Regions from separate parts of the Neobacillus sp. SAB-20_R2A genome, predicted to be linked through region 3. Evidence: predicted binding sites of a transcription regulator. Region 3 holds the regulator's gene; each other region holds the start of a gene.
The links. The regulator LexA, encoded in region 3, represses DNA repair genes until DNA is damaged. The targets are predictions, from matches to a motif close to CGAACATATGTTCG.

Region 1: the regulator LexA is predicted to act here: its motif matches at 1,691-1,704, upstream of V5M37_RS21065 (DNA polymerase thumb domain-containing protein).
Region 2: the regulator LexA is predicted to act here: its motif matches at 1,736-1,749, upstream of recA (recombinase RecA).

Annotation. Positions count from the first base shown of each region.
Region 1 is NZ_CP145895.1:4,303,562-4,306,845, reverse strand. It holds gene V5M37_RS21080 (MBL fold metallo-hydrolase) at 1-552, shown strand, start outside; gene V5M37_RS21075 (SDR family NAD(P)-dependent oxidoreductase) at 588-1,382, shown strand; gene V5M37_RS21070 (YqzH family protein) at 1,418-1,609, opposite strand; gene V5M37_RS21065 (DNA polymerase thumb domain-containing protein) at 1,769-3,028, shown strand; gene V5M37_RS21060 (YolD-like family protein) at 3,160-3,284, shown strand, end outside.
Region 2 is NZ_CP145895.1:1,924,551-1,927,834, forward strand. It holds gene pgsA (CDP-diacylglycerol--glycerol-3-phosphate 3-phosphatidyltransferase) at 1-120, shown strand, start outside; gene V5M37_RS09595 (competence/damage-inducible protein A) at 145-1,401, shown strand; gene recA (recombinase RecA) at 1,855-2,895, shown strand; gene rny (ribonuclease Y) at 3,223-3,284, shown strand, end outside.
Region 3 is NZ_CP145895.1:2,034,667-2,037,950, forward strand. It holds gene V5M37_RS10120 (MerR family transcriptional regulator) at 1-145, shown strand, start outside; gene glnA (type I glutamate--ammonia ligase) at 173-1,507, shown strand; gene lexA (transcriptional repressor LexA) at 1,711-2,334, opposite strand; gene yneA (cell division suppressor protein YneA) at 2,494-2,817, shown strand; gene V5M37_RS10140 (YneB family resolvase-like protein) at 2,832-3,284, shown strand, end outside.

The DNA.
Region 1 (3,284 bases), 2.3 Mb from region 3:
TTATGCAATCGTCCGTTGACTGGGCAGCTTGTGGAAGGGATGAGACCGCTGGGCCTGTCGGAATGGCAGGTCATTGAAACACCAGGGCACGCCCAGAGCCAGATTGCCCTTTATCGGGAAAAGGATGGCGTTCTGATTGGCGGCGATTTGATCATCGCTCATATATCCCCAAATCCATTGCTCGAACCGCCGGCACCAGGCCAAAAGGAGCGGCCAAAGCCTCAGCTGCAGCATAATCATTCGATGCAAAAATTGCTGTCGTATCCGATTCAGGTGGTAAAATCCGGGCACGGCGAAGATGTCTACGAATTAGCAGAGCTTGTTGAGAAACGGCTTATCCGTCAGCATGAACGTGCGATGACGGTCAACAGCTGGCTGAAGGAAGAACAGCTGACCGTTTTTGAAATCTGCAAACGGCTATTCCCGAGTGTTTATAAACGTGAATTGATGCTGACGATATCGGAAACCGTCGCCCAGCTTGACTATTTGGCATCCATCGGAGAAATTAGTAGTAAAGATACTCATCCCGTTCTTTATTACGCCAATCTTTAAGGCGGGTGGGATGACCCTGATGAGGTGTTTTATTGATGAACGGAAGATTGAAGGATAAAAATATTGTCATAACTGGTGCTTCCGGTGGAATTGGAGCGGAAATTGCGAAACTTTGTGCCGCGAGCGGCGCCAATCTCGTTTTATTGGCCAGGAGCATCGATAAGCTCCAGCAGCTTAAGATAGAGCTTGAAAAAAGGTATTCTGCCAAGGTTGAAGTGTTTCAGCTGGATGTAGCGGATACGGATCGAGTGAAGAAGGTTTTTGAGCAAATTTTTAAGGGATTCGGCCGTGTCGACATTCTTGTAAATAATGCCGGGTTTGGTGTTTTTCGTGAAGCCCATGAGGCATCGATTGATGAAGTGAAGGGCATGTTTGAGGTGAATGTTGTCGGGCTGATGGCGTGCACGAGCATGGTCTTGCCTAGGATGCGTGAGCGACGATTTGGTCATATTATCAACATCGCTTCTCAGGCTGGAAAAATTGCCACCCCGAAATCAAGTGTTTATTCGGCTACTAAGCATGCGGTGCTTGGCTATACGAATGCATTAAGGATGGAGCTTGATGACTACAACATTCAGGTAACCTCGGTGAATCCAGGCCCGATTGCCACGAACTTTTTTAACATCGCCGATGAACAGGGCACCTATGTAAAAAACGTCCAAAAATTCATGCTCCAGCCGGAGTATGTGGCCCAGAAAGTCGTTGACAGCATGCTGACGAAAACACGGGAAATCAACCTGCCGCGCTGGATGAACATGGGCAGCGTGGTTTATGTACTGTTTCCGCGGTTGTTTGAGCGGATTGGGAAGAAGATGCTGAATAAGAAGTAGTTTTAGCCTCTATTTTATTAGGGGCTTTTTCTATTTTAGCCAGTTAAATAATCATACACCATATCATTTACAACCTCATATAAATCGGCAGTGGGGTCTTCGTCTTTCGTTTGCAGAATCCGAGTAACCAACTCCTCCAACTCTTTATCGCCAATCGGTGAAGAATCCGCCTCATAATACTGTTTAAAACAATTCTTGATCATTTTCACAATCAGCTTTTTATCCATTCACATGCACCTCACCTTCATTATATCGCTTTTTTGCACTTTAGCCATATTTGGTAAGCCTTAAAAAATTTCCATTGAATACGAACGCATATTCGCTTAAGATAATAGATATAATATTGAAGAACAAATGTTCGAATTTTGAAACTGTGAGGGATAATCATGGTTGATTACAACACGTTACCGCACAATAAAATTTTATGTGTCGACATGAAGAGCTTTTATGCCAGCTGTTCAGCTGTCATGGAGGGGCTTGACCCGCTGGATTGTTACATTGCGATTGTCGGCGACAAAGAACGGCAGGGGAGCATCGTGCTTGCCGCTTCCCCAAGATTGAAAAAAGAATTTGGCATCAAGACGGGCTCACGGCTATTTGAAATTCCAAACGATCCGCGAATTCGGCTGGTCGAACCGAAAATGGCCACCTATTTACGTATTTCAACAGAAATCTCCCGTGTGTTTAACCGCTATGTTCCAAAGGAAGCCATTCACACCTACAGCGTCGATGAAAGCTTTATTAAAGTGGACGGCGCCCTGCATTTGTGGGGTGATGCCCAGACGATTGCAAAAAAAATAAAGGACGATATTGAGCGGGAATTCCAGCTCCCATGCGCGGTCGGAATTGGCCCCAATATGCTGCTGGCAAAGCTCTGTCTTGATTTAGAGGCTAAGAAACACGGGGTTGCCGAGTGGACCTATGATGATGTGCAGACAAAACTTTGGAAGGTGTCGCCGCTTCGGGAAATGTGGGGAATCGGCAGGCGGGTTGAAAAAACGCTCAACGGCATGGGCATTTTCACAGTCGGTCAGCTCGCCCGCTATGACTTAGAACAGCTGGAGAAGAAATTCGGCATCATGGGCAATCAGCTTTATCATCATGCCTGGGGAGTCGATCTTTCCGATTTGGGCGCGCCGATTATCGAGGGGCAGATCAGCTTTGGAAAAAGCCAAATCCTGCTGCGGGATTATAAAGACGAAGAGGAAATTAAACATGTCATTTTGGAGATGTGTGAGGAGGTTGCCAAGCGAGCGAGAACAAGGCGGAAGGCGGGGCGGACGGTCAGCCTTGGCGTCAGCTACAGCCAGGATGAATTCGGCGGCGGCTTTAACCGCTCGAGAACCGTTCAGCAGCCGACCAATGTGACGATGGACCTTTACCGCGTCTGCCTCGAACTATTTCACGAGCACTATAACGGCAAAACCGTCCGGCAGATTTCCATTGCGCTTAGCAATATTGAGGACGACTGCGAGCTTCAGATTGATCTGTTTGACCAAGGTGCTTATAAACGACGTGAGCTGGGCTATGTTGTTGATTCCGTCCGCAGACGCTTTGGCCCGGGCTCTCTCCTGCGTGCTGTTTCCTATACCGCTGGAGGAACTGCCAAGCACCGGGCCACGCTTGTGGGCGGGCATAAGATGTAAAATAACTGGTTTGCGCAAGTAAAAGCGGATTATCCGCAAGTAAGAAGGGCTTATCCGCAAGTAAAAAGACGCTATCCGCAAGTAAAAAGACGCTATCCGCGAATAAAGACTAGAGAAAGAAGGCGAGGCAAATGATTCGCGACCGTGGCAGAATTAAATGGACGTCGATGATGCTGCCTGAGCATGTGAAAATGCTCAGGGATTGGGTAAAGGAAGATCAGTATGAACAGCAGAAAGAAATGGATGAGCAGCAGCT
Region 2 (3,284 bases), 110 kb from region 3:
TTTGCGCTGATCCCTTTTCGCTTTGATATTCTGGCATTGTGGGTCGCGATGTTCTTCACGATTTGGTCAGGATGGGATTATTTTGCGAAAAATAGCCATGTGCTGAAGAATTCTAAGTAATTTGATTTGTAAGGGGCGATAGATGTGAATGCTGAGATTATTGCAGTTGGCTCAGAGCTTTTACTCGGGCAGATTGTGAATACGAATGCACGGTTTCTATCTCAGCAATTAGCTGAGCTGGGAGTGGATGTATATTTTCATACGGTGGTTGGCGACAATCCTGAGAGGCTTAAGGCAGCGATTGACATTGCCGAGAAGCGTTCGGAAATCATTATTTTTACCGGCGGACTGGGACCGACCAAGGATGATTTAACGAAGGAAACAATTGCCCGCCATATTGGTACAGACCTTGTGCATGATGAAACAGCATTAGAATCGATTGAGGATTATTTTAAACGAACTAACCGAGTAATGACGGAAAATAACAGGAAACAGGCATTGGTTTTGAAGGGATCTGAAGTTTTGCCGAATGACTTTGGCATGGCTCCGGGTATGGTGATGAAAACGGGCGGTCATATTTATATGCTCCTGCCAGGACCGCCAAAGGAAATGGAGCCGATGTTTTCCCGCTATGGCAGACAGGCCCTTGCTTCGGCAACTGGCTCGACGGAACAAATTGTCTCCCGGGTACTGCGCTTTTTTGGGATTGGCGAAGCCGCCCTTGAAACGGAAATTATTGATTTGATTGATGCTCAAAGCAACCCGACGATTGCGCCGCTTGCCGGTGATGGGGAAGTGACGTTGCGTCTGACCGCTAAGCACGTGGATACTGCGGCTGCAGAGGCTATGCTGGATGAAGTGGAGTCGAAGATTCGGGGGCGTGTCGGGCAGTTTATTTATGGGTATGGCAGCTCCTCATTGTTAGAGGAACTGACGAAGACATTAAAGGCTGGGCAATTAACCATTACGGCAGCTGAGAGTTTAACAGGCGGGCTATTCCAGCAGGAGATTACCTCGATTTCCGGAGCAAGCTCTGTATTCAAAGGCGGCGTTGTATGTTATGCCAATGAAATTAAGCGGGATGTTGTCGGGGTTAGGCAGGAAACGCTTGATCAGCATGGGGCTGTAAGTGAAGAGTGTGCTCGTGAACTAGCGGAAAATGCGGCTCGGATGTTTGGAACTGATATCGGAATTAGTTTTACCGGCGTGGCCGGACCGGATGAACTGGAAGGGAAACCGGTAGGGACCGTTTATATTGGAATCGCTGCTGCTGGTAAGCCGACGGTCGTTGAAAAATTAACTCTTGCAGGTGGAAGGGCCGCCAACAGGGTGAGGGCTGTTAAATTTGGATGTTATTTTTTATTAAAGTTATTAAAAGCTGAACCACAAGATACCGTTTAGGTGTTTTGTGGTTTTTTTTGTTTTTGAAGGTATGGGAAGAGCGGGAATATCATGGGGGCAATAGATGGGAAGGAAGAGTATCACTAGTGGTAAAAATAGAGCGGTTATTTTACCCTTTGGACGTGAAGGAGAAGGGCAACGGAAAAAATAGAAAGGTAATATTACCTAGTTAAGTTGGTTGAAAGCATGCATTGGTAAAAAATAGTGATTTCTAGTATTTTTTAGTTTTCTGACAACAAGAGAATTCCCTTTTTTTATTCAGAAACTCTCAAGAAAAATACAATTCCATGAGTTTTTTTGTAATTTTCCCTGCTTTAATTACTCAGAAAAAGGCAGAATAAATGTTCGTGTTTTTTCTCGACAAAAACTCAAAAAGAGGTTATATTAATAATAGGTTTCGTTTAATAGATTCCAGCAATAATATTATTTTATATATAAAAGGAGGAACTATTTGTGAGTGACCGAAAGGCCGCCTTAGAAATGGCGCTAAAACAAATAGAGAAACAATTCGGTAAAGGTTCCATCATGAAAATGGGAGAGCAGCAGGAAACAAGAATTTCCACAGTACCAAGCGGCTCCCTAGCACTGGACGTAGCACTTGGTGTTGGCGGATATCCTAGGGGACGAATAATTGAAATATATGGACCGGAAAGCTCCGGTAAAACCACAGTAGCCCTGCATGCAATCGCAGAAGTGCAGGCAAAAGGCGGACAAGCGGCGTTTATTGACGCTGAGCATGCCTTGGACCCTACTTATGCCCAAAAACTAGGCGTAAACATTGATGAACTATTATTATCCCAGCCAGATACTGGTGAACAAGCACTTGAAATCGCTGAAGCTCTGGTACGAAGCGGTGCAGTTGATATCATCGTAATCGACTCAGTAGCTGCTCTAGTTCCAAAAGCTGAAATCGAAGGTGAAATGGGAGACGCCCACGTAGGCTTACAAGCTCGTTTGATGTCCCAAGCACTTCGTAAACTATCAGGTGCAATCAATAAATCTAAAACAATCGCTGTCTTCATAAACCAAATTCGTGAAAAGGTGGGTGTCATGTTCGGGAACCCCGAGACGACACCTGGCGGACGCGCGCTGAAGTTCTACTCGACAATCCGTCTTGAAGTCCGCCGTGCTGAAACCCTTAAGCAAGGCACTGAAATGGTCGGTAACAAAACAAAAATTAAGGTTGTTAAGAACAAAGTTGCACCTCCATTCCGTACAGCTGAAGTCGATATTATGTATGGAGAAGGCATCTCAAAAGAAGGCGAAATCGTCGATATGGGATCGGAACTAGAAATTGTTCAAAAAAGTGGTTCCTGGTATTCCTATAGCGATCAAAGAATCGGACAGGGCCGGGAAAATGCAAAATTGTTCCTAAAGGAAAACCCTGATATCCGCCTTGATATCCAAACAAAAATCCGTGAACACTACGGGTTGGATGGTGAAAAAACTGTCACCGAAGTGGATGACGATGATCAAATTGAGTTACTAGATTAATTTTAAAGAGCAAAGCCTTTTCTCTAAGGTTTTGCTCTTTTTGAAACGGTATGTATTTTTATTCAGTAATATACATGAAAAATACTTCTGTAAAAACTGCCCATGCCCAGTCTCGTCATACTAAATTCGAAATATTTCAAAATGCCAATTGGACTAAACCTTGACAATGATTGGCACCACATTTACAATTAACATGTATATTTTACATTTTTGGAAATATTACATTGCGAAAAAGCCGTAGTGCTTGCTGTATGTTGAGTCTAAACAATGTACATGCCGACACTTAAAAAATGTAAGAAAAGTTCATAGCAAGAGGAGGTGTAACGATTGGATTTAATTACTATCATCTCCATTTTGCTTGGCCTTATCGTCGGTGCCGTTGTTGGCTA
Region 3 (3,284 bases):
GCTGCTTGAACAGCAAGCGAAAAGTGCGAAGCGCGAGGTTACCGATGATGAGCTGAGGAAACTTCTTCGCAATGAACTGATGCATTCAAACAGACTGAATCGTTCGTCATTGAGACAAGGAGATCTTTCACGCTTTTTTCATTAATTTTTAATAAAATTGGAGGAATTGCAAATGCCGAAGTACACAAGAGAAGATATTCAACGCTTGGCTAAAGAAGAAAACGTTAAATTTATCCGCCTTCAGTTTACTGACATTCTTGGAACCATTAAAAACGTGGAAATTCCAATCAGTCAATTAGAAAAGGCGCTTGATAACAAAATGATGTTTGACGGCTCCTCTATTGAAGGATTCGTACGTATTGAAGAATCTGATATGTACCTATATCCAGATTTAAACACTTGGGTAGTATTCCCTTGGACTGCTGAAAAAGGAAAAGTAGCCCGCTTAATCTGTGATATTTACAATTCAAACGGAACACCATTTGCCGGAGACCCGCGCAATAACTTAAAGCGTGTATTAAAGGAAATGGAAGAGCTTGGCTTCACTGACTTCAACCTTGGGCCTGAGCCAGAATTCTTCTTATTTAAATTAGACCAAAAAGGCGAGCCAACTTTGGAATTGAACGACCAAGGCGGATACTTTGACTTAGCTCCAACAGATCTTGGTGAAAACTGCCGCCGTGATATCGTGCTTGAGCTTGAAGAAATGGGCTTCGAAATCGAAGCATCCCACCACGAAGTAGCACCTGGCCAGCACGAAATCGACTTTAAATATGCAGATGCTCTTACAGCATGTGACCAAATCCAGACTTTCAAGCTAGTTGTAAAAACAATTGCCCGCAAGCACGGCTTGCATGCAACCTTCATGCCAAAGCCATTATTCGGCGTGAACGGTTCCGGAATGCACTGTAACGTTTCCTTATTCAATAATGGTCAAAATGCATTCTTTGAGCCAACAGGTGACCTGCAAATGAGCGATACTGCACGTCAATTTATCGCTGGTGTACTAAAGCATGCACCATATTTCACAGCAGTTACCAACCCAACTGTTAACTCTTATAAGCGTTTGGTTCCAGGTTACGAGGCACCTTGTTATGTAGCGTGGTCTGCACAAAACCGTTCACCGCTTGTTCGTATCCCTGCTTCCCGCGGCTTGAGCACACGGATTGAGGTTCGCAGCGTGGACCCTGCAGCAAACCCATACCTAGCCTTGGCTGTCATTTTAAAAGCAGGTCTAGATGGAATCAAAAACAATTTAACTCCTCCAGCACCAGTTGACCGTAACATCTATGTGATGACGAAGGAAGAAAGAATCGAAGAAGGCATCATCGATCTTCCAGCAACATTGGCAGCAGCACTTGAGCTATTGAAATCAAATGAAGTTATCGTTTCTGGCTTAGGTGAGCATATCTTCGAACACTTTGTGGAAGCTAAAGAGATTGAATGGGATATGTTCCGCACCGTCGTTCACCCTTGGGAACGCGAACAATATATGAGCATGTATTAATATGATGAAAACCCCTGACGCTAGGCGTTAGGGGTTTTTTGCTATTTTTTCGTTCGAGAGTGGGAAAGATAAAAAAGTGAGAGCGTTTAATCTTAACTTTTGGGGGAGGGGTAGGAGCCTATCCATTCAAAGTTAAAAAGGTAATCCAATTAAATAAAAAAAGCCCAATCAAAATAAAGATTGGACTCCGGGAAATCTATCAACTAATGAATCTGTCGATAAACCCCAATTACTTTCCCCAAAATGGTTACATTGTTTAAAATGATTGGATCCATCGTAGAGTTTTCCGGCTGCAGGCGGATGTAGTCTTTCTCCTTGAAGAATCTCTTACAGGTAGCCTCGTCTTCTTCGGTCATCGCAACAACGATATCCCCGTTGTTCGCAGACGGCTGCTGCTTTACAATAACGTAATCTCCGTCAAGAATCCCTGCTTCAATCATACTTTCTCCCATGATTTCAAGCATAAAGACATTCTCGCTAGAAGGGGCAAGTCTTTCAGGAAGAGGAAAATATTCCTCAACATTTTCAATGGCCGTAATCGGCAGTCCGGCAGTAACTTTACCGACAACTGGGACATTTACAACATGGTTTCGAGGGATATGAGAAGCTTCATCTGCTTCCAGGATTTCGATAGCCCTTGGTTTTGTTGGGTCCCGTCTAATTAAACCCTTGCTTTCTAATCTGGCTAAATGCCCATGTACAGTAGAACTCGATGCCAGTCCGACTGCTTCGCCAATTTCCCGAACAGATGGCGGATATCCCTTTGTTTTCACTTCTCCTTTTATGAAATCAAGGATATCCTGCTGCCGCTTTGATACTTTTACCATGATAAATTACACCTCGCCTGGTTAATGTTGTCTTTATTATAACATGTTCGCATAATTTATACAAACATAAGTTCGAATAAAGCTTGACAACAAACAAACGTTCGGATTATAATCAAATCAAATAAAACGAACATACATTCTAATCAGGGGTGTTTTTTAATGAAAAAAATATGGAACCAATACTCGTACGCTATTATTCTTCTATTATTAAGCTGCACATTAGCATTTGTATTAGCATTTCAGCAAAGTCCGAAAAATCAGGATAAATATTTGAAAGTGACTGTAACAGACGGAGACACACTATGGGAAATTTCCCAAAAGTATGCAGGCGAGCATTCATTATCGAACAAGGAATTCGTCAACTGGGTGAAAAAACATAATCGGGATGTTGGTGATGAGATTTTTCCAGGTGAAGAAATTTTAATTCCGGTTAGTAATGAAACTCCCCCAGAAAGGGAATTAGCAAGTGCATTAGAGAAATAGGAAGGACCTAAAAAATGAACGCAATCATATACTGCCGCGTAAGCACGAATAAGGAAACGCAGGAAACATCATTGAGACGCCAGGAAGACGAGCTTGTCCAGCTGGCCAATCGATATCAATTCCATATCGATTCAATTATTAAAGAGCAGGCGAGCGGCTATGATTTCGACAGAGATGGTATCCTGCAGCTTTTAGAACGCATTAAAGATAAACAAGTCCAAGCTGTCCTGATCCAGGATGAAACAAGGCTCGGCCGAGGGAATGCCAAGATCGCCATCCTGCATTGCATTTTAAAAGAAGGAATTAAACTATACAGCATTTCGCATAATGGTGAATTGCAGCTTTCCGAATCGGATTCAATGGTTCTAAAAATCGTCAGCATGGTGGAAGAGTACCAGCGCAAGCTTCATAATGTAAAAATAAAACGAGGCATGAAGCGGGCAGTTGAACAAGGCTACAAGCCGGAA